Lacibacter sp. H407: one gene and its partner. The protein of the gene in region 1 interacts with the protein of each later gene in a pairwise test. Links are inferred from orthologs where the notes say so. Each region holds a gene or a part of one and is shown on either strand. Other genes may lie near its edges. The genes, in order: ligA and leuS.

Region 1 (3,293 bases):
CCGTTTTAGAGGTTCTAACAAAAAGGCCATACAGAAATGTGTGGCCTTTGTTATGTGTACTATTTTTTGAAAAAGAAAAGCGTAGTTAAACAGCGCCCCAATTCTCACCGCTTCTGATGCGGTACAATGTCATTTCACTAACGCTGTATTTTTTTGCAAGCTGTTTGTAGGTAACACTGCGATTAGGATCCTGAATAATTTTCTTGATCGTTTTCACCTGCACCGGTGTAAGCTTTAATCCTTTTTGCGAAGTGCTGCGTTCTTTCTGAAGTTGTTTGTATGCAATTTTTTGCGGGCTCTTTTGCTGATGTGTTGACATCTGTTCCAATGTGGCCCATTTCAGATTAGAAGCTTTGTTATCTGTTTTATTATGATTGACATGAATCACATATTTGCTGCGGGGCGATGGTTTTGTGCAAAATATTTTTGCCACTTCACGATGCAGATAAATGGTTCCCTTGTTATCGGCACGATGCAGATTTAAAGTGCGGTAGCCGGTTGTAATGGAACCATTCAGCAACTTACCATCTTCCGTTACATCGGTTGAATAACTGGCGCAACGTCCAAGATTGGAGACAGCATATTTTTTCCGTAACTGTTTCCAACCGGCAAATTGCAATTGTTTCCATTTTTCGCCGGGAAGTTTCTTGATCATATCAATAAATTGGAGTTTCTAAATATACAACAGCAAACCCTGTACCTGCAAGCGGAACAGCATATTAATTTTTTAACAGCGCCAGAAATTCTTCTTCTGAAATAACTTTAATAGTGCTGATCTTTTTCGCTTTCTCTAATTTGCTACCAGCATCTTCGCCCACCACTAAGTAATTCAGCTTCGCACTTACTCCTCCAAGAATTGTTCCACCATGTTCTTCCGCCATCTGTTCTGCCGCACTTCTCTTCAAGGTAGGCAATGTTCCTGTAAATAAAAACGTAACACCGGTTAAATTTCCTTCGTGCTTCCGTTCTTTGTGTTCATTCTTCAATTGCAGTCCCAGTTCTTCCAGTTGTTTCAGCATGTTGAGATTGTCTGCATTGCTGAAAAAATCATGAATGCTGTTGGCAACCCTTGGCCCAACGTCTTCAAGTTGTTGTAACTCTTCCACCGATTTATTACTCACTTCCAATAAATGATTGGTTGCAGTAGCTAATGTTTTAGCCGTTGCCTCACCAACAAAACGAATGCCCAATGCATAGATCAAACGGAACAAAGGCTGCTTCTTTGAATTTTCAAGCGCTGCCTGCAGGTTCTCTACACTCTTTGCTCCATATCCTTCCAGCGTTTTGATTTGATCGAATGGTAAACGATACAAACCGGGAACATCTTTCAAAAAACCAAGCTCATAAAATTTCCGCACATTCGCATCGCCCATACCACGTATGTCCATCGCATCTTTACTGGTGAAATGGATGATGCGTTCTACCAGTTGTGCTTCACAATTATAATTCACACATCGCCACACAGCCTCTTCTTCGGGCTTTACCAGTAAGCTGTTGCAAACGGGACAATGAGTTGGGAATATGATCTTGGTTTCTGATCCATCACGTAACTCGGCCATCGATTTTACGATGTAAGGAATTACATCACCGGCCCGCTCTACCAACACCGTATCACCCAGCATCAGATCTTTCTCTGCAATAAAATCCTGGTTGTGCAGTGAGATACTCGTTACCGTTACACCGCCAATGGCAACAGGATCGATCTTGGCAACAGGTGTAACAGCTCCTGTTCGGCCCACCTGATATTCAACTGCACGGAGTTTGCTGGTTCCTTGTCTTGCTTTAAACTTGTATGCAATAGCCCAGCGTGGATGATGACTGGTCATACCCATCTGATCCTGCAACTGCAGATCATTTACTTTTATCACCATGCCATCAATTTCATACGGCAGTGTATCACGCTTCTGCTCAAACTCGTTACAGTAATCAATTACTTCCTGTATGCCTTTGCAGATCTTTTTTTCTTTTTCCGGGCTCCGGAATCCAAGCTCCCACATCATCTTTAATGCGCCGCTATGTGTATGCAAAACATCATAGGTCGATTGTTTCCGATCAACCATCGCCACGTAACCAACATGATATAAAAACGCTTCCAGGTTTCTGCGTGCAACTTCTTTGGCATCTTTAATGCGCAAACTTCCACTGGCAGCATTGCGTGGATTGGCCAGCGGTGGTAAATTTTCTTCAGCCAATTGATCATTGTAAGCTTTGAAATTTTTCTTACTCATCAATATCTCGCCACGTATCTCAATTTGTTTGATGCCGTATGTTGAAAAATCAGCTGATAAAGGAATGGAACGTATCTGCCGTACGTTGGTGGTGATCTCTTCGCCTTCTGTTCCATCACCACGTGTTGTACCACGAATGAGTTTGTCATCTTCATAGATCAATGAAATGCTGGCGCCATCAAACTTCGGTTCTACACAATATTCGATCTCAGATAAACCGCTTGCTTCTTTTGCTTTCCGGTCCCAATCAACAAGATCGTCGGCATTGTACGAGTTTTCTAAACTCAACATCGGAACCAGGTGTTGCACTTTTTTAAAATCATTCCCCAATCCTTTTGCAACCCGTTGTGTGGGCGATTCAGGCGTAATGAGTGAAGGGTTTTCCGCTTCCAGTTTTTCCAAAGCTTTGTACAACTGATCATATTCAAAATCGCTGATGAGCGGATCGTTCTGGATGTAGTAACGGTATTCGTGAAAACGGAGCACAGCTCTCAGTTCTTCGATCTGCTCTTTTTGAATAGCTGAACTTTTTAATTGGGAAAGTAAGTTGGTGGCAGCGTGTTGTAATTCTTTGGTAGTGTTGGCTGAATACATATAAAATAAATCAGGCAGTAAAAATACAAGGATGAAAGACAAAACAATTTAAATTCACAGATTCATTTTCAGTTGTTCCATTTGTCAGATGGAATCACCATCAATAAAATTTATACCGGACGGAATAAACAATCATTGTTGTTTTGAGTTATACCGTCACCAATACTACTAATTATGATCCGATTGTTTGCGCTCTTTTTGCTCGTTGCCATGTTTACGCAGTGTACTACCAAAAACGCAGTTGATTCTTTGTTGATCAACGGAACGGTGTACACAGTTGATTCTAACTTTTCTAAAACCGAAGCGGTAGCTGTGAAAGATGGAAAAATTGTTGCCACGGGAACCACTGCCGAACTGCAGCAAGCGTACACAGCGAAAGAAGTAGTTGATCTTCAAGGGAAATTTTTATACCCTGGCTTTATTGATGCACATGCACATTTTTACCGTTATGGATTGGGGCTGCGTACGGTT
Region 2 (3,646 bases), 500 kb from region 1 along the record:
AAGGTTGAGCTGCCACGTATGTGGTTAAACTGTCGATCGATTTTTTGTTGGTAGTGCTCAGCCATGCATGAAACTGGATATTTTCACGCAACGTGTTACCCACTTTCTGGAAGTTTAAAAAGATCCATCCAAGTACACCGAGAATGAAGAGCACCAATGCCACACCTATAATACTATACAGGTAAGATGGCTTCGAGCGTTTCATAGAAGCTTTGCTTTGTTCTTGCGCCATGCAGTGTTGATTTTGTAAGTTCGTAAAGCTTAAGAATCCTGCCCTACACAGGATGTGGGCAAATTTAGCAGATTTAGCCCTGCAATCCTTAATTTTGTTGCCCACTTAACGGTTGATATCTGCCATTATTTTACGGGTTGTGCAGAAAGAAGGAAGAATACAGTTTTTTAAGTCTTCTTTCACAGCTCTGTTCATCGCCTGTTGTGTCACTCACTTGTACGTTCTGTTTTTCAAATGAACAGAGAGTAGCACAAAGGTCACAGAGAACAAACACACAAAGCACACGAAGCCCGTGATCTTTGTGATTCACTTTGTGTTCTTTGTGGAACCAAAAATGAAGAAAGATGCATTGCAGATGCAGTGTGCGACGCAACAACAGATAAATAGAATTAATAATAGTCGACAACAAAATAAAACCAACCGAAACGGTACATGGAATATAAGTTCAGAGAAATTGAGAAGAAATGGCAACAGCAATGGATCAATACAAATGCCTACAAGGTTTCGAATGTAAGTGACAAGCCAAAGTTTTATGTGTTAGACATGTTTCCGTATCCGAGTGGTGCAGGATTGCACGTGGGTCATCCGCTCGGTTATATTGCCAGCGATATTTATTCCCGTTTCAAACGCCTGAAAGGATTTAATGTATTGCACCCGATGGGCTACGATGCATTTGGTTTGCCGGCTGAGCAATATGCCATTGAACATGGGGTACACCCCGCCGTTAGTACCGATCAGAATATTAATAATTTCCGCCGACAGTTAGATAATATTGGTTTCTGTTACGATTGGGACCGTGAGGTACGCACTTGTGATCCCGGTTATTACAAATGGACACAGTGGATCTTCTTACAACTCTTTAATAGTTTTTACAACCGTACAACAAACAAAGCTGAAAAGATCGATGTGCTGATCGCTTCGTTTGAAACAGAAGGTAATGCCAGCCACCCAATTCCTAATTCCCAATTCCCGATTACTTCGTTTACTGCAGAAGAGTGGAAGTCATTTGCTGAAAAAACGCAGCAGGACATCCTCATGCAATATCGCCTTGCCTATTGCGGTTATGGCGAAGTAAACTGGTGCGAAGCATTGGGTACTGTGTTAGCGAACGATGAAGTAGTGAATGGTGTAAGTGAACGTGGCGGACATCCGGTAGTGAAAAAGAAATTACGTCAGTGGTATTTGCGTATAACTGAATATGCTGATCGTTTACTCGAAGGGTTAGAGCGCATTGAATTCAGCGAAAGCATGAAAGAAATGCAAACCAACTGGATCGGAAAATCAAGCGGTGCTGAAATTGATTTTGCAATAAAAGGTCACGAACAACAACTCAGAGTTTATACAACGAGACCCGATACCATCTTCGGTGTTGACTTTATGGTGATTGCTCCAGAGTTGGAATTAGTTGATCAAATAAAATCAGCTGAGCAAACAACTGCCGTTGATGAATACATTGCTTATGTAAAAAGCAGAAGTGAGCGTGAACGGCAAGCGGAAAAAAAGATCAGTGGTGTGTTTACTGGCGCATATGCAGTGAATCCGTTTGATGGAAGAGAAATTCCGATCTGGATATCAGAATATGTATTAGCAGGGTATGGTACAGGTGCTATCATGGCGGTGCCATGCGGCGATGAACGTGATTTCAAATTTGCAAAGCATTTTAATATTCCCATCACTAACATTATTGGTAAACATTTTAATGGTGAAGATGCCAATGCAACAAAAGATGCAACGCTTGAAAACAGTGGTTTCTTAAATGGCACAGGCATGCGTGAAGCTGCTGAAATTGTAATTGGTAAGCTGGAGGAATTGGGAATTGGTACTCGCAAGGTAAATTACAGAATGCGTGATGCAGCGTTTAGTCGTCAGCGTTATTGGGGCGAACCGTTCCCGATTCAATGGAAAGAAGGAACAGCTTATGCGTTAAGCGAAACTGAATTGCCATTGCTGTTACCGGAAGTAGATAGTTATTCTCCCGGTCCTGAAGGTGAAGGTCCGTTGGCAAATATTCCTGAATGGGTGGCGAAAGAATTAGAAACAAACACGATGCCCGGCTATGCAGGTTCATCCTGGTATTTCTTACGTTATATGGATCCGCATAATGATAAAGCATTTTGTGATCGCAGTGTAAGTGATTACTGGAACCAGGTCGATATTTATATTGGTGGAACAGAGCATGCAGTTGGACATTTATTGTACAGCCGTATGTGGACGAAAGCCTTATATGATCTTGGACATATCGGCTACGATGAACCTTTTAAGAAATTGGTGAATCAAGGGATGATACAAGGTTCTTCCCGGTTTGTTTATCGCATTAACGGAACAAACACGTTTGTTTCAAAAGGTTTGTTGAAAGGTGATGAAGAATACGATGGTAAGAAATTAGATAAGCTTCATGTGGATGTAAACTTTGTTGATGGATATGAACTGGATATGGAAACATTCAGGAAATGGCGCAACAATGAACATGCAGGTGCAGAATTTATTTTAGAAGATGGTAAATACATCTGCGGCAGTGAAGTGGAGAAGATGAGTAAGAGCAAATTCAACACCGTCAACCCTGATGATCTTGTATCCAAATACGGTGCAGATACGTTCCGGATGTATGAAATGTTCCTTGGTCCGGTTGAGATCAGCAAACCCTGGGACACGAAGGGTATTGAAGGTGTACATCGCTTCATTAAAAAACTCTGGCGTTTGTTTTATGATGAAGTGAAAGGCCAGGTTTGGAATAACGATAAAGCAACTGATGCTGAACTGAAAGTATTACACAAGACCATTAAGAAAATTGAAGACGATACCGAACGTTTCAGTTTCAATACCGGTGTAAGTACGTTCATGATCGCTGTAAATGAACTCAGCGATCTCAAATGTCACAAGAAAGAAATCCTGGAGCAGTTGCTTATTCTTTTAACACCGTATGCACCGCATGTGAGTGAAGAGTTGTGGAGTGCATTGGGCAACAGTGGTTCTATTCTTGATGCTGCGTTTCCGAAATTTGAAGCGAAGTATGTAACTGAATCAACCAAAGATTACCCGGTTGCCATTAACGGTAAAACAAGAACCGAGTTAACATTGGATCTCAGCATTACACAAGCAGAAGTAGAACAGATCGTGTTGAACAACGAAGTGGTCTTGAAATGGCTCGATGGCAAACAACCAAAGAAGATCATTTATGTAAAGAACAAAATGATCAACGTAGTTATATAAGTTATTGCGGCGAAAAGCCGCATCACCCCTTAAATTCAAAACAGAATGAAAAGATTAGTAGTTATTGCAGCGTTAGCGTTTGCAGCTTGCGGCGAAAAGAATCCTAACAACAACGAACCTTTTGTAAAGGAACGTGCAACTGTAAATCCTGCAGCAATAAAGGAGTATGTAGTAAATGCTGCGGATAGTGCGCAGTTTAAAGTG

The links.
Region 2: the proteins of ligA (region 1) and leuS interact in binary tests that used the Escherichia coli proteins (3 or more experiments, as listed by UniProt). The link is inferred for Lacibacter sp. H407 from one-to-one orthologs.

The regions. Positions count from the first base shown.
Region 1 is NZ_JBBKTU010000001.1:942,315-945,607, reverse strand. Bases 293-3,251 are described here. They hold ligA (NAD-dependent DNA ligase LigA), read right to left. Parts: upstream 2,865-3,251; coding sequence 720-2,864; downstream 293-719. Other genes in these bases: WG989_RS04115 (amidohydrolase), read left to right, coding at 2,997-3,251; WG989_RS04125 (NUMOD4 domain-containing protein), read right to left, coding at 293-655. Outside these bases: more of WG989_RS04125, read right to left, coding at 86-292; more of WG989_RS04115, read left to right, coding at 3,252-3,293. UniProt on the Escherichia coli protein: DNA ligase that catalyzes the formation of phosphodiester linkages between 5'-phosphoryl and 3'-hydroxyl groups in double-stranded DNA using NAD as a coenzyme and as the energy source for the reaction.
Region 2 is NZ_JBBKTU010000001.1:447,040-450,685, reverse strand. The notes cover bases 331-3,642. They hold leuS (leucine--tRNA ligase), read left to right. Parts: upstream 331-664; coding sequence 665-3,442; downstream 3,443-3,642. Other genes in these bases: WG989_RS01920 (hypothetical protein), read left to right, coding at 3,488-3,642. Outside these bases: WG989_RS01930 (cell division protein FtsX), read right to left, coding at 1-205; more of WG989_RS01920, read left to right, coding at 3,643-3,646.